3 regions of the Solidesulfovibrio carbinoliphilus subsp. oakridgensis genome follow, and region 2 is predicted to be linked to each of the others. Evidence: predicted binding sites of a transcription regulator. Region 2 holds the regulator's gene; each other region holds the start of a gene.

Region 1 (6,594 bases), 1.8 Mb from region 2:
CTCTACCGCCGCCGGTTCGCCGAGCAGGGCATCGACCCGGACACCTTCGCCGATCTGGCCGATGTCCGCCACCTGCCCTTCACCACCAAGGCCGACCTGCGCGAGGCCTACCCGTACGGCCTTTTCGCCGTGCCCCTTCGTGAGGTGGTCAGGCTCCACGCCTCGTCCGGCACCTCGGGCAAGCCGGTGGTGGCCGGCTACACCCGAAACGACATCAAAACCTGGTCGCGGCTGGTGGCCCGGGTCCTGGTCGCGGCCGGAGCCGGCCAGGACGACGTGGTGCAGATCGCGCTCGGCTACGGGCTTTTCACCGGCGGCATGGGCTTCCACTACGGGGCCGAGACCGTGGGCGCGGCCGTCATCCCGGCCAGTAGCGGCGGCACGCGCCGGCAGGTGGCCATCATGCAGGACTACCGGACCTCGGTCTTCGTGGCCACGCCGAGCTACGCCCTGCACCTGGCCGAGACGCTGTGCGCCATGGACGTCAACGTCAATTCGCTTTCCCTGCGCTACGGCCTGTTCGGGGCCGAGACCTGGACCGAGGCCATGCGCGCGGCCATAGAGGACCGCCTGAAGCTCACGGCCACCGACAACTACGGCCTCTCCGAAATCATGGGCCCGGGCGTGGCCGGCGAGTGCCTGGAGCAGGCCGGCATGCATGTGAGCGAGGACCATTTTCTGATCGAGATCGTGGACCCGGCCACGGGCGAGCGCCTTCCCGACGGCGAGGAGGGGGAGCTGGTCGTCACCACGCTGACCAAGGAAGCCTTTCCCATGATCCGCTTCCGCACCGGCGACATCACCCGCATCCTGCCCGGCCCCTGCCCCTGCGGCCGCACCATGCGCCGTATCGGCCGCATCGTCGGCCGCACGGACGACATGCTCATTATACGGGGAGTGAACGTTTTCCCGTCCCGGGTCGAGGCGCTCCTCCTTGAAGTCGAGGGCACCACCCCCAACTACCGCATCGTGCTCCACCGCCGGGGAGCGCTCGACGAGGCCCTGCTCGAAGTCGAGCCTACCGAGGCCCTTCTTTTTGACCGGGTGTCCGAGCATCAGGCGCTTCTGGAAAAGCTCGAACGCCGGCTGGCCTCCGAACTCGGCGTCGGCATCGGCGTGCGCCTGGTCGAGCCCGGCAGCCTCGCCCGGGGCCAGGAAGGCAAGACCATCCGCGTCGTGGACCGCCGGGGACTGTAGCGGGAGGGGAAGAGAGAGGATGCCTCCGGCGGCCGGGGGGAATCATTCCCCCCGGACCCCCCGAAAGGGAGAAAGGTGGCCCGGGTTTTGCTTCGAGGACCACCACCGACGGAAAACTGGCGCGGCGCGCCGCAGGTAGAAGGCACTCATGGCAAAGCCGTTTCGTTTCAATCTCGAGCGCGTCCTGGACATTCGGGCCCAGCTTGAGGAGCGGGCCAGGATGGAGCTCGGCAAGGCCATTGCCGCCCACCAGCTCCAGGCCCGGGAAGTGGCCCGGCTGGAAAACGAGCTGGCCTCCCGCGACGCCTCCATGACCCAGAAAAAGAACCCCGCGCCCCTGGATTTCTACCTCTGGCGGGCCTACCGGGAGCGGCTGGTGTTCGACATCCGGGCCGGCCACGCGAAGCTCGACGAACTGGCCGAGGTTCGCGAACGGTGCCGGGTGCTGGCGGTCTCGCGCTCCAAGGACAGAAAGCTCCTCGACAAACTCAAAACCAACAAGGCCAGACGCCATGCCCTCGAAGAAAACATCGCCGAGCAAAAGGAAAACGACGAAATGGCTTCGGTCCGCTACGTTCCGCCGGTCGTCTGACGCCCCTTCGCGCTGGCTTCTGGCCCTGGAGCGGCTGGGCGCGAAAATCGCCCCGCGCGCCACCAAGGTCCTTGGCGTCTTTGTCATGATCGCGGCCCTGAAGCTCGGCATCCTGGTCTTCATGGGCCTCGACCTGTTGCTGCCCGATCCGCCGGCGCCGAGCGTGGCCCGGTTCGTACCAGCACCCCTCCCCGGCCCGACTCCGGCCCTGGCCCAGCAGGCTCCGGCCGCGCCCCAGCCGGCCGCCCCGGCTCCGGCCGCCAAGACGGCCGCCGCCACGCCCGACGCCCAGGCCCTGCTCAAGCGCCAGGACGAACTGGACCAGCGGGAGCAGGCCTTAAACACCCTGCAAGCCGACCTGAGCGCCCGCGTCGCCAAGCTCAAGGAGATGGAAACCAGTATCAAGGCCATGTTGGAAGAGGCCAAGGGCGTCAAGGACCAGAAGCTCAAGCACCTGATCGACGTCTATTCCAACATGAACGCCAAGCAGGCGGCCAAGGTCCTGGAGACCCTGGACAACAACATCGCAGTCAAAATTCTGGCAGGCATGCGCGGCCGTGGCGCCGGCGAGGTGCTGAACAACATGGAAGCCAAGAAGGCGGCCGGCCTGACCGAGATGCTGACCAAGATGCAGCTGCCGCCCACGGACGGCGCGCCGGAGGAGATGTAGTGGCGGCAAATCGTCGACCGGTCCGCCGCGTCCCGGCCCTGGCCGGCGAACCCGCCGCCTCCCGCCCATGCCGCGCCTGCGCCTGACGCTCGCCTACGACGGCACGGCCTTTGCCGGCTGGCAGCTCCAGGCCCCGGGCCGGGGGCGCACGGTCCAGGGCTGCCTGGAAGAGGCGTTGGCCACCCTGTGCGGGGAGCCGGTCCGGATCTTCGGCGCGGGCCGCACCGACTCCGGGGTCCACGCCATGGCCCAGGTGGCCCATGTCGACGTGCCGGAAGGGCGGGCCGCCATCCCCTGGCAAAAGGCGCTCAACGCCCTGCTTCCGGCCGACATGTCCGTGGCCGGGGCCGAGCTTGTGCCAGACGGGTTCCACGCCCGGTTCTGCGCCACGGGCAAGGTCTACCACTACACGCTGTGGACCGAACCGGGCCATGTCCTGCCCTGGCGGCGGCCCTACGTCTGGGATGTCGGCCGTTACGGCCGGCTCGACGTGGCGGCCATGGACGCCTGCGCCGCCTGTTTCGCCGGCTTCCACGATTTCGCCGCCTTCCAGAACGCCGGCTCGGACGTCAAAACCACGACGCGGCTGGTCCACGGCGTCACGCGCCTTGCGACAGGGGGCCCGGAGATGGTCTGGCGGTTTCACGCCGAGGGATTTCTCAAGCAGATGGTGCGAAACCTGATGGGCGCGCTGGTGGCCGTGGGGCGCGGTAAAGTTTCTCCCGAAGACATCCGATCCGTACTGACGCAGGGGCAGAGAAGGCTTGCGCCGCAGACCGCGCCGGCAAGCGGCCTTTGCCTCGTCGTCGTGGAGTACGGGGAACATGGCCGGGGGCATAAGCGACATCTACTTCACCAGCCTGAGGCTGGCCAAGGGTGAGACGGTCGCCGAGGCCGCGCCCGTTCCGCTGGCCCGGGCCCCGGGCATCACGGTCGGCGGGGGAGACGCCCCGCCGGGAAACCAGGCCGCCGTCGATGGCCTGACCGCCGGCCTGGCCTCGCGGCTTGGCCGCTTCGAAAACGCCCTGTCCCGCTTCGCCTGGCCGGCCGGGAACACTCCCTGGTCCGCGGCCCGGCTGGTGGTCGCCAGTCCCGGGCTCGACGCAAGCGTGTCCGGCGTGGCCCTGCCTTCGGGCCAGGCCGTCAATCCCTTCAAATTCTTCTCCAACGGCAAAAGCGCCCTGGCCGCCTCGGGCATCCCGGCCGGAGACTACGCCTTGCGCCTGGACCAGGGGCCGTCCGCCGGCACATTTTCCGTCACCGTCGGCGCCAGGGACACCTGGGGGCAGGTGCTTGGCAAGGTGGCCGAGGCCGTCAACGATTCCGCCAACCTGAGCGTGCGGGCCGACGTCACGCGCCAGCAAAAGCCTTTCACCCTGGACCCGTCCCTGGCGGCCGTGGGCACGGTCCTGGCCCTGTCCGTCAATCCGCTGCGCCGCGAGCAGGACGTGGCCCTGGCCGACGTCTCCGGCGACCTCGTCTCCCGCCTGGGGATCAAGGCCGTGCCCGACGTCGCCGCCCCGGCTCCGCTCGGCACGGTCCAGGCCGGGGTCGAGCGGCTGGCGGCGCCCGCCTTCCTCCACTCCACGGGCTACGATCCGAACGCTACGACCGGCTTGGCCACGGGCCTGCACACCTTTGCCCTGGCCGTGGGCTCGGGCGCACAGCCCACGTCCTACGTGTCCACGGTTTTCGACCCCGACGCCGCCACCACGCTTGCCCCGAAGACCTACACCTTCGGCCTCGCGCTCGGCGGCAACAGGCGCAGCCTGTCCGTCACGGTCAAGGCCGGCTGGACCTGGGGCGACGTGCAAAACGCCGTGGCCGGCCAGATAAACGCCACCCCGACCTCCACCTGGTCCCCGGACGGCACGTCCACGGTCCTGGTCGCGGCCCCGAGCTTCTCCCTGCCCGGGGTGGCGGCCCGGACCAGCGCGGCCGCCATGCCCGCCGCCACCGGCGCCGCCTCCGTGGCCGGCCGCGTCCTGACCGTCGCCACCCAGGCCGGCGCCGCAGGCGAGGTCCTGGCCCTCACCGACGGCCAGGGCGGCATCCTGGCGGCCCTTGGCCTGACCACCCCCCTTCGCGGCACGGTCCTGTCCGTGGCCGTGGCCGCGGGCGACACCGCAGAGGATGTCCTCGGCAACCTGGCCCGTACGGTCGCCCTGGCCACCGGCCGGGTGGACGCCGCCACCCGCCACGCCGCCATCCCGGCCACCAACGTCCCCGGCCGGCGTCTGTCCCACCGGGGCGTGACCGCCGACCTGCTGCTGCGTAACCGCCGCCTCGGCGAGTCCCTGACCCTGGCTGACGGCGCGACCGGCCTCCTTGCCTCCCTCGGCCTGGACGCCAAGCTGCCCGGCCAGGACGGCCGCCTGACCATCGACAACCAGCCGCTCGCCTCGGAAAATAACGCCTATGCCCTGGCTTCCGGTCGTGTGGTCGTCACGGCCAGGGCCGACACCGGTCAGACCCTGCCCCTGTCCGTCACCCGGGCCATGGACGCCGTGGAGTCGCGCCTGACCGCCGTGGTCGACGCCTACAACGACCTGCGTAAATACTTGGACGCCAACGCCGGCTTTTTCACCGGCGCCCTGGCCGACGGCCTCGAACGGCCCGTCACCGGCAACTGGTCCGGCCTGGCCGCCCTCGGCTTTGCCAGGACCCGCTCCGCCGGCCGGCTCTGGATCGCCACCGACACCCTCTGGCGGTCGCTCTACGCCGACGGCCAGGGCGCCCGCCACACCCTCGTCGGCGCGCCATCCAGCCTTATCCCGGCCTGGAAAGGCGTCGTGGCCACGGCCAAGGCGGCCGGGGCGGGCAGCTTTCTCACGCCCGAAACCACGCACCTTAGCCGCGTCGCCCCGCGCCGGACGGCGTCTGATCTGGAACGGCGCAATTGGCTGGTCGATTTGGAGGGGTAGACGAAGGGCGAAGGGCGAGGGTGGAAGGGTGGAAGGGGGAGATGCCTCCGGCGGCCCGGTTGCACACCCCCCGGACCCCCTGAAAGGGAGAAGGGAAATGTCCCGGGGCCCTAGGCGTCGTTTCGGGTGAACAGCAGGGCGGCCTTGGCGAGCGAGGCGCGGCCGTCGCCGGACAGCCGGCCGGTGGTGAGCTGGCGCATGGACCAGCCGGGCCCGAGCAGGCCGGCCAGGGTGTCGGCCAGATGGAACCGGCCGTCGTGCACGGACCCGGGGTAGAGCCGGTCGAGGACGGCGGGGGCCACGGGCAGGTCGTCCAGGCGGTAGACCGGACGCAGGGTGAAAAAAAGCTCCCGCCGGCCCCAGGCCGCGGCCGCAGCCGCCACGGCGGCCAGCCGGCCCTTGGCGATGCCCTGCCTGCCGATGAAATCGATCAAGAGGGCCATGTCGCAGGGGATGTCGGGTTTCTCGCGCAGGAAATCGACAGCCCGGAATTCCACCCGGCCAAGGCCATGGGCCTTGGCCAGCTCTCCCGCCACCTGGACGATTTCCGGATCGATGTCGCAGCCGACCACCCGGGTCGCGCCCATGCGCCGGGTCATGAAGGAAAAATAGCCCAGGTTGCAGCCGAGATCGGCCACGGATTTTCCGGCCACATCCAGGTCGCCGACATAGCCGGCCAGCATGTCCATATCCGGCCCCTCGCCCGGAGCCAGCAGGCCGCCGTCGGGCCCCGGCACCGGGCGCCAGATCCGTTCCGGCCCGAGTCGGGCCAGCAGGTCGCGAAGGTGTTCCACGGACGGTACGGCGGGTGCGGCATAGAGCATGTTTTTCCTTGTAACCGCATTTCGCGGCAACGCAAGGCCCCGCCCCCGGGAGTTGTCAAACCCGGGCTCCTTGAGTAAGAGCGTTCACCTGCGACCAAAACCCCGGGCGGGGCCGATTGCCGCCCCCCGGCAATGCTGCCCGGCGCCTGGCCGCCAGGCATTGAAAACCCCTACCCGACACACACCATCATGGTATTCAGCTCCGCCTCCTTTCTTTTTTATTTCCTGCCCATCGTCCTGGCGGTCTATTTCGCTTGCATCTCTTTCGGACGGCTGCGCAACTGGATCCTGCTCGCGGCGAGCCTTTTTTTCTACACCTGGGGCGAGGGCGAGTACGTGCTCATCATGCTGCTCTCCACCGTCACCAACTATTTCCTCGGCATCTGG
Region 2 (6,594 bases):
AATACGCCCGGGAAAAGGGCGTGCCCTTTTTCGGCATCTGCCTTGGCATGCAGTGCGCGGTCATCGAATACGCCCGGAACGTCCTGGGGCTTTCCGGCGCCAATTCCGAGGAATTCGACCTGACCACGCCGCACCCGGTCATCTACCTCATGCGCGAATGGTTCGACTGCCGCACCCAGAAGACCGAGTACCGGGACCCGTCGAGCGACAAGGGAGGGACCATGCGCCTGGGAGCCTACCCCTGCCGGGTCAAGCCGGAAACCCAGGCCGCCGCGGCCTACGCCGCCGAGGAGATTTCCGAGCGCCACCGCCACCGCTACGAATTCAACAAGACCTACGCTCCCTCGTTTGAAGAGGGCGGGATGGTCTTAAGCGGCCTGTCGCCGGACGGCGAGCTGGTCGAGATCGTGGAACTGCCGGACCATCCGTGGTTCCTCGGCTGCCAGTTCCACCCGGAGTTCAAGAGCAGCCCCATGCGTCCGCATCCGCTCTTTCGGGAATTCGTGAAGGCGGCCAAGCGGTACAAGGGCTAGCACGACGTTCGCTGAAAAGCAGGGGCATAGTTTTTAGAAAAAAATAAATATTCTAATTTGTTGTTCTCAAAATTCGTATGCGCGGATTTCGAGAACGCGGCATGAGCGGACGGCGTCGCCTCGGGTCGTCCCGCCGGGGCCGGGCGGCGCGAGGAGGCGGGTGGTATGGCGCAGGATGCGAAGCTGGCCGCGACGCGGGCCAGGGACGTGGCCTTGCTCGTCCTTGACGTGGACGGCGTCCTGACCGACGGCGGCCTCTATGTCGACGCCCACGGCGGCATCGCCAAACGGTTTCACGCCCACGACGGCCTCGGCATCAAGGCCGCCCAGATGGCGGGCTTGCAAGTGGCGGTCATAAGCGGCCTCGACAGTCCGGCCGTGGCCGCCCGCATCAAGGAACTGGGCATTGGCGAGTACCATCCCGGCCACCACCACAAGGTTCCGATCCTGACCGGCATCCTCGGGCGGCTGGGGCTTTCCCCCGGCCAGGCCGCCTACCTCGGCGACGACTGGGTGGACGCCGGCCCCATGGGTCTGGTCGGCCTGCCCATGGCCGTGGCCGACGCCCAGCCGGAAATCATGGACCTGGCCCTGTGGGTGGCCAGCCGTCCCGGCGGGCACGGGGCGGTGCGCGAGGCCATCCGGTTCCTGCTTCAGGCCAGCGGCCGTCTCGAAGCGGCCTACGCCTGGTTCCTCCCGGAAGGGTAAGCCGTGCCGATTGCCACGATCCTTCGATTGTGGCATGCTTTTTGTTGAGCGGGCGGGGCGTCGGCCTTGCCCCCGCTTTTCGCACCAACATCCAAAGGACCTCGCACGGCGGTAGACATGGCCCTGGAACTGCGACAGCAGCTCAAACTCTCCCAGCAGCTGGTGATGACTCCCCAACTGCAGCAAGCCATCAAACTCCTGCAGCTCTCCCGGCTCGAGCTGCTGGAGAGCGTGCAGCAGGAGCTTTTGGAAAACCCCCTTCTGGAGGAATCGATCGAGGAGGACCGCCAACCGGAGCGGACCATGGCCGAGGACAACCTGGGGCCGACCGGGAATTCCAGCGACGCGGCCATGGAAAAGGAACTCCTCAAAAACGCCGAATGGGACGACTATCTCGGCGATTTCGCCAGCACCGGCCGCCAGTCCCAATCCCGGGAGTCGGAGATGCCCGAGGAGGGCATGGCCTTTGACGCCAGGCTCGCCTCCAAACCCTCCCTCGAAGGGCACCTCGGCTGGCAGATGCGCCTGTCGAATTTCACGGCCAAGGAACTGGAGATCGGGGAGAGTATCGTCGGCAGCCTCAATTCCTCGGGCTACCTGCGGGCTTCCCTCGAAGAACTGGCCCAGATGGCCGGAGCCTCGGTGCCCGAAGTGGAGACCGTGCTCCACCGGCTCCAGCGGTTCGACCCCGTGGGCGTGGCCGCCCGGACCCCGAGCGAATGCCTGCTCACCCAGATCGAGGTCTACGGCTACGAGGACACCATCCTCATCGAGCTTGTGCGCGACCACCTCGAAGACCTGGAGAAGAAACGCTACAAGCCGCTGGCCAAAAAATTTCATATCACCATGGAAAAACTCAAGGAATACCTTGAGCTGATCCAGACCCTCAATCCCATGCCCGGAGCCAGCTACGGCTCGGGCGATCCCATTTTCGTGAGCCCGGACGCCTTTGTGTACAAATACGGCGGCGAATTCGTGATTATTTTAAACGAAGAGGGCATGCCGCGGCTCAACGTCAACACGACCTACATGGCGGAGATCAATCCGAAAAACGACAAGGACAAGGATTATCTCCAGGACAAGATGCGCTCGGCCATGTGGCTGATGAAAAGCCTCTACCAGCGGCAGCGGACCCTGTACAAGGTCCTTGAGAGCATCGTGAAGTTCCAGCGGGAATTCTTCGAGGAGGGGGTCACGCGGTTGCGGCCGTTGATCCTCAAGGATGTGGCCGACGACATCAGCATGCACGAATCGACCGTCAGCCGCATCACGTCCAACAAGTACGTGGCCACGCCCCATGGCATTTTCGAGCTCAAGTTCTTTTTCAACAGCTCCCTTGACCTCGACGACGGCGGCACGGTCGGCTCGGAATCGGTCAAGGCCATGATCAAGCGGATTATTTCCGGGGAGAATGCCAAAAAGCCTATCAGCGACGAGGCCATTGCTGATATGCTCAAAGACGAGTTGCAGATCAACATCGCCCGGCGCACCGTGGCCAAATACCGCACGGCCATGGGCATTGAATCCTCGTCCAAGCGCAAGGAAATTTTCTGATGCTTCGGGCCGGGCTTCCCCGGCCCAATACCACGCCATCTGGAGGATCTCATGAACATCACTTTTAATTTCAAGAACTTCGAACCTTCCGACCATTTGCGCGACTACGCTCGCAAGCGTCTGGAAAAGCTTGCCAAATATGCTTCCGCCAATGACGCCTCCGAACTGCAGGTCAATCTGGCCGTGGAAAAGACCCGCCAGATGGCCGACGTGATCTTCGTGGCCGACAATATGCATATCTCGGCCCATGAGGTGTCCGAGGACATGTATTCCACCATCGACATGATCCTCGACAAGGTGGAAGCGCAGGCCAAGAAGTTCCGTGAGAAGCAAAAGGACCGCCGCCGCCAGTCGACCGAGACCGTGCGCATGGACGTCATCACCATCAACGCCGACAACGCCGGGGCCCGCACGCCGACCATCGTCGAGACCAACGAATACGAGCCCAAGCCCATGGCCGTGGAAGAGGCGGCCATGCAGCTTGGGACCATCAAGCACGAATTCCTGGTGTTCATCAATTCGGAAACCGAACGGCCCAACGTCATCTACCGTCTGCGCAACGGCGACTTCGGCCTGATCGATCCTGGAACGGGTGTGTAGATGCGTCTCGAGGACTATCTCCAGCCCGAATTCGTGATCGGGGAGCTCGCGGCCGAGTCCAAGTCCGAAGTGCTGGCCGAGCTGGTCGCCAAAATTGCGGCCGGCCTGCCGGGTTTTGACGCCAAACGGGCCCATCAGGTGCTCCTTGACCGGGAAAGCCTCGGCACGACCGGCATCGGCGACACCGTGGCCATCCCCCACGGCAAGATGGAGAGCCTCGAAAAGATCGTCATCGCGGTCGGCAGGAGCCTCAAGGGCGTCAACTTCGATGCGCTGGATTTCAAACCCTGCCGCATCTTTTTTCTCGTCCTTGCGCCGGAGCACGTGGCGGGCCTGCACCTGCGCATCCTGGCCCACATCTCACGGCTCCTCTCCGACGAATCGTTTCGGCACGCCTTTTTGAGCGCCGAAAACGACGCGGCCCTGTGGCAGGTTCTGACCGCCGCCGCCTGAAACGCGTAGCACCGTCTCCTTGCGCGCTTGCCGTCACACAAGCGCGCAAGGAATCGGTTAGAGCTTGAGGGCGGGGGGCAAAGACACCATGGAAGAAACGCCGACGGAACTGAAAATCGTCATTTTGACGGGGCTGTCCGGCTCGGGCAAGAGCACCGGCCTGCGGGTGTTCGAAGACCTGGGCTTTTTTTGCGTGGACGGCCTGCCGGTCGGGCTCGTGCCAAAGCTCATCAATCTTTTCGACGAAAAGGGCGGCCAGCGCTACAAGGGCCTGGCGCTTGGCATGGATGTGCGGCAAGCCGACCTCGATACGGACTGGGGCGTGACCCTGGCCCAGATCAAGGTGAAAAACGTGGCCCCGCAGATCATCTTTTTCGAGGCCGACACCCAGGAAATCATCCGCCGCTATGCCACCACGCGCCGGCCCCATCCCCTGGAAAGCGCCAACCGGGGCCTCGAGCAGGCCGTGCTCGAGGAACGGGAACGCATGACGCCCTTGCGTGAAGCGGCCGACATGGTGCTCGACACCACCCATTTCTCCATCCACGACCTGCGCCGCAAGTTGCAGGAAAAGTGGGCTTCGATCCGTACCACGCGCGGCACCCTCAAAGTCCACGTCATGAGTTTCGGCTTCAAGTACGGACCTCCCTCCGAGGCGGACATGGTCTTTGACCTGCGTTTTTTGCCCAATCCTTATTTCGTCCGGGAGCTGCGCGAGCAGACCGGCAAGGACGCCCCGGTGCGCGACTATGTCCTGGCTGCGGATCCTGGCCGGGAGTTTCTTTCCCGCCTTCAGGAATTCCTGCTCTACCTGCTGCCGCTCTATGCCCAGGAAGGGCGCTACCGCCTGACCGTCGCCTTTGGCTGCACCGGCGGACGGCACCGGTCCGTGGCCGTGGCCGAGGCCGTCTTTGACACCCTGTCCAAGGCTGGCTATAATATTTCCCTGGAACACCGGCATATCGAACGCGGCTAGGGCGTCGTTGCCGGCAGCCGGGGAAGCCGCGGCTGCGGCCTTGGGGTCCCAGGCGGAGCCGGACGAAGGACCCGGGCGGAGCCTTACAGGCGCCCGGCAACGGCGGGACGGGACGGCCGGGGCGCACCGCGCGCCCTTGGTTTTTTCCGGCTGCCCGGGGCAGGCCGGATCGGCCGGCAGCGGTGCGGCGCGTTCTGCGTGCCTGGCCCCTGTTCCGGTGCCGAGCCACTGCCGGCAACAGTGTCGTTGCGGCAAAGAACCCCTGATGTGACGCTCGCCATGGGCCTGCGCCTACGGATACACAATGACGAATGTCCAATCCCGGTCGGATGCGCCGGTCGGCGTGGTGGTGGTCACCCACACCGATTACGGGGCATGGCTTCTCAAGGCGGCGGAATTCATCCTGGGACCCCAGGAGCGCTGCCGGTGCGTCAGCGTGGACATGACCCATCCGGTGGATGAGACCCTGGTGACGCTCAAGGCCGCCATCAAGGACACCGAGCAGGGCGGGGGCGTGCTTATCCTGACCGACATGTTCGGCGGCACCCCGACGAACTTGAGCCTGTCGCTCCTCGGCACCGGACGGCTCGAAGTCCTCACCGGCGTCAACCTGCCCATGCTGATCAAGATCCTCGGTTCCCGGACCAAGGCTCTCGAAACCCTGGCCGTCGAAGCCAAGCAGGCCGGATGCCAGGGGATCGTGGTCGCGGGCGAGGTACTGCGCAAAAAGGTGGCCGAGGGATAGCCCATGGCGTTTGTTCGCGTGGACAATCGGCTCGTGCACGGCCAGATCATCGAGTCCTGGCTGCCTTTCACCCACGCCCGGACGATCCTTGTGGTCAACGACGAGCTGGCGGCCGACTACCTGCGCCAGGAGATCATGTCGCTGGCCATCCCGGCCGGGGTGCGCATCGAGTTTTTGCCGGTCGGCGCGCTCATGGGATTCTTGTCGCGAAATCCGCTGGAATCCGAGGACGCCCTGATCCTTTTTTCCGGTTGCCGCGACGCCAGGGCCGCCTACGAATTGGGACTCGGCTTTGCCGCCCTCAATCTCGGCAACCTCCACTACGCGCCCGGCAAGAAGCAGGTCTGCCCCCATGTCGCCTTGTCCAAGGAGGACGAATCCTGCCTGGATTTTCTCCGGGACAAGGGCGTGCGTCTCGATTACCGTTGCGTGCCGAGCGATCCGCAGCAGCTGCGCGCGGTCTAGTGTGGCGTCCGCTAAAAAATATGCGCATATTTTTTAGAAAAAAATAATTATTTAAATATTTTATTCTCGAAATTCGTATCCACGAATTTCGAGGACGCGACACTCGGCGACCGCTCGCCGGCGACGCCGTTTTTTCGGAACGCCCGGCCACGGCGGGGACGGCGGGCGCAATCGGCAACAACGAATAGCCCGGACGGGATGGAAACGATGACCCATCAGGCCGATATCTTGCTGCATGTTTTTGGCGTCGCTTTTTTTTTGTCCTTTTCTCGTCGTTCCGTTTCTTCCTGAACGCGGCGCTCCTTGAACGGCCCATCGTCATCGGCTTTTTCTGGGCCGCGGTCCACGGCGACCTCGATGCGGCGCTCAAACTGAGCCTTTTCTACGAACTCTTCTGGCTCGACGGCATCCCGGCCGGCACCCACATTCCGCCAAACGCCGCGGCCGCCACCCTGGCCGGCCTCTCGCTCATGTACGTCTTCCAGCTGACCTCGCCGGCCGAGGCCCTGTTCGTGGCCGCAACCACCGGCATTCTCGGCCGCCTGTTCGCGGCCCTGGAA
Region 3 (6,594 bases), 1.5 Mb from region 2:
CCTGCATGAGCGAATGGTCCATGTTGCCGACCTCGTACTTCCAGCCGCCGAACCGGCCCCGGGAAAAGATGCCCATGGCCTCCAGGGCCGGCTGGATGAGGCCGAGGGCGGCGTCGCGTTCCAGGCAGGGGATGGGGTAGGCGTAGTCCACGGCCATCTCCCAGGTGGAAACCAGCCGGCCGGCGTCGTCCGGGGCGGTCAGCGTGGTGGCGGCCAGGCCGGCCACGGTCCGGTCGAGGAGGGTGGCCGGGTCCTCGGGCTTGTAGCCGGAAAAGCTGGTCTCGGTCATGAGGGCCCGAAGCCTTGGCCGCATGCCGTCCGGGTCCGGGGTATTGAAGGGCGAGTAGTTGTGGAAGTTGGTCACCCGGTAAAAGGGGCAGTCGCTCTCCGGGAAATACATCCAGCACCGGGAGTCGGGCGGGGCCCCGTCGAAGCCGAGGCCGTGGATGAAGGCACCGTTGTGCTTGAGGCGGCCCGCCGCTTCGATAAGGGCCGGGGGGGCCCCGACGAGCTGGTCGGCCACCAGCCGGTCCAGGGGCCCGGTCGAGAGGAGCCGGCCGTAGGTGATGGTCTCCCCCGAGGCGGTGCACACGGTTTTGGCGGCCGGGTCGATGGAGACGACGGCCGCGCCGAGGCGGATGCGGTCGGCGAACCGGGCGGCCAGGCGGCGGAAGATCTCGCCCGTGCCGCCGCGAAGCGGAAAGGAGAAGGTGTTATTGGGGCCCCAGGCCACGTCGTCCGCGCCGAAGATGATGTTCTTGATCACCCGGCCGGCATCGACCACGGACACCCGCTCGCCGATCCAGCGGTGGGACATGGCCTCGGCCGGGTGGGCCCAGACCTTGAAATTGTAGGGCACCATGAAGAGCCGGGCGATGCCCGGGCCGAACACCCGGTCGATCCAGGCCCGGAAGTGGGCCGGCGCGTCCGGATGGACCCCGGCGGCGGCGTCGCGGCCGGCGGCCAGCAGGCCCTCCACGCACTCCCAGGCCAGCTCGGGGGGCAGGCGGCGGATGTTGTTCTGGAAGGGGTAGGGCACGAAGGTGCCGGCCACCCGGATCCAGGACTCGCGCTGGTGGCGCAGGACCGCCTCGCCCAAAAGCTCGTCCAAAAGCCGGTCGAAGAGGCCGTAGTGGGAAAAGACCACGTGGCCGCCCACGTCCCAGGTGAACCCGGCCCGGTCGGTGAAGCTGGCGGCCAGGCCGCCGACGTGGGCGTGGCGCTCGAGGACCAGGAAGTCGTTTTCGCCGTGCCCGGCCAGCCGCCAGGCCGCGCCAAGGCCGGTCGGCCCGGCGCCGATGATCAGAAATTTGACGTGCATGCATGCCTCCGCAGGGATCGGGAAGAAGAAGCAAGATATAGGCCAGTCGCGGAGAAAAAAAGTCCCGGGGCCGCCTGGAAAAGGCGGCCCCGGGGGAAAGACGGTTCGGGGGCGGTCTACCAGGCCTGGCGGCGGGGAGGCCGGGCCTCGCGGGGCTTGGCCTCGTTGACCTTGAGGTTGCGGCCCTCGAAATCGGCCCCGTCCAGGGACTTGATGGCCTCGTCGGCGGCGGCGTCGTCGTCCATCTCCACGAATCCGAAGCCGCGCGGTTTGCCGGTTTCGCGGTCGGAGATCAGTTTGACGGATTGGACTTCGCCATAGCGGGCGAACAGGTCGCGCACGCTGTCCTCTGTGGTGCGGAAAGGCAGGTTGCCAACGTAGATGTTCTTGGACATGAGACACGGACTCCCAAGCGGTTGACGTCAGTGCGAACACGAAGCGTCTACGGAGGTCCGTCGGACAACAAACCGCCGGCTACGCTCCTTCCCAGGACGATTCCATCGGCCGTGCGGCCGGAATGGCCCGATAGTTGGAGTGCATCCGTCGGTTTTGGCATCGAGGCGGTGTAAAACGGTCGGCGCGCACTCTCTTGCAACTCCAGAGGCGAGTCGTTCGCGAAAGTCCGCAGGCGCCGTTCCGTTCCAGGCGCGGGAAGCCTTGCGGCTTTGGCGAAGATGCAAAAAAATAGCGAAACCCCGATAGGCTGGCAAGGGAAAAATGTTCCTTTCCCGTGTTTCAACCTGGAATGCTTACCGGTCTTCCGGAATATTCCGGCCATGGCCCGGCCGTGTCCCGGCTGTGATGGCGGCCGGCGGGACGATGCGGCCCGGGTGCCCGGGCCGGGGTGCGTTTGGCGGCCAAAAGTGGTACAAGGCGTGGCCGCTGCAAAGGCCCGGGCGCGGCAGGGGATGGAGGAAGGTCATGGCGCAGACGTTTCGCACCGACCGGTTCGCGGTGGCGGTTTCCCTGCGGGAGTCCTACAAGACCGGCTTTGGCGGCACCACCACGGAAAGCGAGCGGATCCTCTACTATTACGCGGAAAAAACACCCGAATCCGGCATCCAGGTCCAGGCCCTGAACGCCAACAGCGTGCCAAGCGGCGAGAAGACCGTGGTGGCGGAGGCGGAATTTTTCGAGCGTTACAAGCCCGAGCCGCTCATCTATTACAATCAGGTCAAGCCCCGGATGGAGGCGATGCTGGCCGAGCTGGCCAAGGGGGAGAAGCATCTGGAGGCCGGGCGCACGGACAAGGCCGAGGCCGCGTTCGGGAAGGCGCTCGCCTACGACGCCGAGAACCTGCGGGCCATCTTTGGCCTTGGTAACGCCTATCTCACGGCCGGCAAGATGGAGGAGGCCCGGGAGATCTTCGAGAAGATCATGTCCCTGGACCTGGCCTTCGGTCCGGAGAACAAGTTTCTCTTCAACGAGTTCGGCATCCGCATGCGCAAGCACGGGCTCCTCGACATGGCCCGGGCCTACTACGAAAAGGCCCTGGCCGCCTCCGAGGCCGACGAGAACCTGCACTTCAACCTCGGCCGCATCCACTTCGAGAGGGGGAATTTCGCCGAGGCCGTGGTCGAGGCCGACCGGTGCCTGGCGATAAACCCGGGCTTCATCATCGCCGCCAAGCTCAAGCGGGCGGCCGAAAAGGCGGCCAGGGCGGCCCCGGCCCCGCCGGCCGACCCGGCCTGACCGCCGGGCGCCGCCGCATCGAGCGCGGGCAGTCGCGGCAGACCGGCGCCGGCAACGCTCTTCCGGACATCCGGGCGGTCCGTCCCCTCTGCGGGATTCCAAAGGGCGCCAGCCCTTTGGCCGCCGGAGGCTTCCCTTTCGCTCCTGGCCCCCGCTCGCCCGGCCCTTGTGCGGCTAGCGGAACACCACGGTCTTGTTGCCGAACACGATCACCCGGTCCTCCAGGTGCCATTTGACGGCCCGGGCCAGGACGTTGCGTTCGAGATCGCTGCCTGTGGCCTTGAGGTCGGCCACGGAAAAGCGGTGCGTCACCCGCGCCGTGTCCTGCTCGATGATCGGGCCGGCGTCGAGTTCGGCCGTGACGTAGTGGGCCGTGGCCCCGATCAGCTTGACCCCCTTTTCGTGGGCCTGGCGGTAGGGATCGGCCCCGACGAAGGCCGGCAAAAACGAGTGGTGGATGTTTATCACCCGGTGCTCGTAGGGCCGCAGGAAATCCCCGGACAGGATCCGCATGTACCGGGCCAGGACGATGAGGTCCGTATTGTCGCCCAAAAGCTCGGCCATCTTGGCCTCGGCCTCGGCCATGCCCCCGTCCCCCACCGGCACCGCATGAAACGGCACGCCGAAGCCCTCGACGCTGGCCCGCAGGTCCTCATGGTTGCTGACCACCATGGCGATGTCGCAGGGCAGCTCTTTGCGGGCGAACCGCCACAAGAGCTCCATCAGGCAGTGGTCGTGGCGCGACACGAACAGCGCCGCCCGCTTGGGCTCGTCGGAATACGACAGCCGCCAGTCCATGGAGAACCGGCCCCCGACCACTTCGCCGAAAGCCGCCTCCAGGGCGCTGCGGGAAACATCCATATAGGGCGTGTAGAACTCCAGGCGCAGGAAGAACGTTCCGCCCTCGGGGTCGGTGGAATGCTGGTCCAGATCGATGATGTTGGCGCCGTGGGTATAGAGAAACGTGGTCACGGCCGAGACGATGCCGGGCCGGTCGGGGCAGGTGATGCAGAGTCGGGCGGTTGCGACCATGGGGGTATCCTTTGTGTGGAATCGCCGTTTGCGGGAAACGACGGGGAAAAGGCCATAACCCAGAACGGTTTTTGACGCCAACCCGGTCCCGCCAAATATTATTCGGACAATATTGTCATTTTCCGCAAAATCATTTACGTTGGACCCACCTTTCCGAGCGCGCCCCCGCTTCGAGCGCGCCTTGGCCGAAGGGAAGCCCAACTTTAGAAATCGTTCCCAACGAGGTGCGCTCATGATCATTGGTATCCCCAAGGAAATCAAAACGCTGGAAAATCGTGTCGCCATGACCCCGGGGGCGGTCGCGTCGCTGGCCCGCCGGGGGCACACTGTGCTGGTCGAGGCCGGCGCGGGCCTGGGATCTGGCCTGTCCGACGAGCAGTACGCCGCGGCCGGGGCCAAAATGGTCGATGCGGCCGGGGCCTGGGGCGCGGACATGGTGATCAAAGTCAAGGAACCGATTGCCAGCGAGTACCAGTACCTGCGAAAGGGCCTGCTTCTTTTCACCTATTTGCACCTGGCCGCCGACCGGCCGCTGACCGACGCGCTGCTGGCTTCGGGCACCACCGGCGTGGCCTACGAAACCGTGCAGCTCCCGGACGGCACCCTGCCGCTCTTGGTGCCCATGAGCGAAGTGGCCGGCCGCATGGCGCCCCAGGTCGGGGCCCACGCCCTGGAAAAGTCCCAGGGCGGCCGGGGCGTGCTCCTTGGCGGCGTGCCGGGCGTGCCGCAAGCCTCGGTGGTGGTGGTCGGCGCCGGCGTGGTCGGGTCCAACGCCTGCAAGCTGGCCGTCGGCATGGGCGCCCAGGTGACGGTCCTGGACGTCAACCACGCCCGCCTCCAGTACCTGGACGACATCTACCAGGGCCGCATCGTGACCATGGCCAGTAACGAGGCCAATATCCGCAAGGCCGTCACCTACGCCGACCTCCTGATCGGCGCGGTGCTGATTCCCGGGGCCAAGGCCCCGCATCTGGTCACCCGGGACATGCTGCCGACCATGAAGGAAGGCTCGGTCATCGTGGACGTGGCCGTGGACCAGGGCGGCTGCGTGGAGACCATCAAGGCCACCACCCACGCCGCCCCGACCTACGTCATCGACGGCGTGGTCCACTACGGCGTGGCCAACATGCCCGGCGCCGTGCCCCGCACCTCGACCTACGCGCTTTGCAACCAGACCCTGCCTTATGCCCTCAGGCTCGCGGCCAAGGGCCTGGACGCCCTGCGCGAGGACTGCTCCCTGGCCCTTGGCCTCAACACCGTTGCCGGCAAGCTGACCTTCGCCGGCGTGGCCGAGGCCTGCGACCTGCCGCTGACCGCCCTGGCCGACGCCCTGGCCTAGATTGTCCAATGATTGCGCCCGGGCGGACCGCACGCCGCCCGGGCTGGCCGATTCACAAAAATGTGGTTTGGCCCGGCCGGGGGGATTCCCTTTGGCGGCAAGTTGAGGTATTGCCTCTGAACCTGAAGTCCTTGTGTAAGTGCTTGAAATTGACTGCAAACAGGAGGCGTGCATGAAAAGGTCCTGGCTGATTGCCCTTTTTCTGATTCTCGGCATGGCTGCTCCGGCCCGCGCGGCGGACACCATCAAACTGGGATTTAACATCCCGTTGACCGGCGACATTCCGGATGTCGGCGAATCGTCGAAGAACGCCGCGGAAATGCTCAAGAAAAAGATCAATGACGCGGGCGGCCTCGATGTTGGCGGCAAGAAGTACAAGGTGGAGTTCATCTACGAGGACAACGAGTCCAAGGCCGAATCCGCCCTGTCCGCGGCCAGAAAGCTCATCACCCAGGACGGCGTCCTCGGCATGGTCGGCCCCCAGTCGAGCAAGCAGGCCGTGCCGGCCGGCGAAGCCGCCAATGACCTGAAGACCCCGATGATGGCCCCCTGGTCCACCAACCCCAACACCACCAAGGACCGGCCCTACGTCTTCCGCGGCTGCTTCCTCGACACCTTCCAGGGCCCGACGGCCGCCAAGTTCGCGACCGAAGAGTTCAAGGCCAAGAAGGCCGCGGTCCTCTACGACATCGCCTCCGACTATCCCAAGGGCCTGGCCGAGGACTTCAAGGCCGCCTTCGAGAAGATCAACGGCCCCGGCTCGGTCGTGGCCTTCGAGACCTTCACCACCAAGGACGTCGACTTTTCCGCCCAGCTGACCAATATCGCCAAGTCCGGCGCGGACGTCCTTTTCGTTCCCCAGTACTACAACGAGGTCCCGCTCATCGTGAAGCAGGCCAAGTCCATGGGTTTCAACAAGCCCGTGCTCGGCAGCGACTCCTGGGGCTCCGGCGACCTGATGGGCCTTTGCGGCGACGACTGCAAGGGCAACTTCTTCGTCACCCACTACGCCGCCGCCGGCGCCAAGGGCAAGACCAAGGAGTTCATCGACGAGTACACCAAGCTCTACAAGAAGACCCCCGACGACGTGGCCGCCCTGACCTGGGACGGCGCCAACCTGATGCTGTCGGCCATCCAGTCCATGGGCGCCCTGTCCGGCGACATGGCCAAGGACCGCGAGGCCCTGACCAAGGCCATGGCCGGCATCAAG

Evidence for each region. Region 2 encodes sigma-54, which starts transcription at its own class of promoters, with help from an activator protein. Its sites were predicted from a motif close to CTGGCACGGNNNNTGCTT; they were not measured.
Region 1: the regulator sigma-54 is predicted to act here: its motif matches at 1,273-1,290, upstream of fliJ (flagellar export protein FliJ).
Region 3: the regulator sigma-54 is predicted to act here: its motif matches at 1,350-1,367, upstream of DFW101_RS15815 (protoporphyrinogen/coproporphyrinogen oxidase).

The regions. Positions count from the first base shown of each region.
Region 1 covers NZ_CM001368.1:3,318,823-3,325,416, reverse strand. Annotated here, with positions in the region: gene DFW101_RS14505 (phenylacetate--CoA ligase family protein) at 1-1,197, shown strand, start outside; gene fliJ (flagellar export protein FliJ) at 1,346-1,789, shown strand; gene DFW101_RS14495 (MotE family protein) at 1,710-2,459, shown strand; gene truA (tRNA pseudouridine(38-40) synthase TruA) at 2,527-3,339, shown strand; gene DFW101_RS14485 (hypothetical protein) at 3,284-5,383, shown strand; gene DFW101_RS14480 (methyltransferase domain-containing protein) at 5,494-6,207, opposite strand; gene DFW101_RS14475 (MBOAT family O-acyltransferase) at 6,397-6,594, shown strand, end outside.
Region 2 covers NZ_CM001368.1:1,044,252-1,050,845, reverse strand. Annotated here, with positions in the region: gene DFW101_RS04695 (CTP synthase) at 1-533, shown strand, start outside; gene DFW101_RS04690 (KdsC family phosphatase) at 699-1,241, shown strand; gene rpoN (RNA polymerase factor sigma-54) at 1,359-2,795, shown strand; gene hpf (ribosome hibernation-promoting factor, HPF/YfiA family) at 2,847-3,395, shown strand; gene DFW101_RS04675 (PTS sugar transporter subunit IIA) at 3,396-3,848, shown strand; gene rapZ (RNase adapter RapZ) at 3,937-4,824, shown strand; gene DFW101_RS04665 (PTS sugar transporter subunit IIA) at 5,129-5,569, shown strand; gene DFW101_RS04660 (PTS sugar transporter subunit IIB) at 5,573-6,034, shown strand; gene DFW101_RS04655 (PTS sugar transporter subunit IIC) at 6,322-6,594, shown strand, end outside.
Region 3 covers NZ_CM001368.1:3,624,741-3,631,334, forward strand. Annotated here, with positions in the region: gene DFW101_RS15815 (protoporphyrinogen/coproporphyrinogen oxidase) at 1-1,321, opposite strand, end outside; gene DFW101_RS15820 (RNA recognition motif domain-containing protein) at 1,438-1,716, opposite strand; gene DFW101_RS15825 (tetratricopeptide repeat protein) at 2,243-3,013, shown strand; gene purU (formyltetrahydrofolate deformylase) at 3,188-4,045, opposite strand; gene ald (alanine dehydrogenase) at 4,278-5,384, shown strand; gene DFW101_RS15840 (ABC transporter substrate-binding protein) at 5,557-6,594, shown strand, end outside.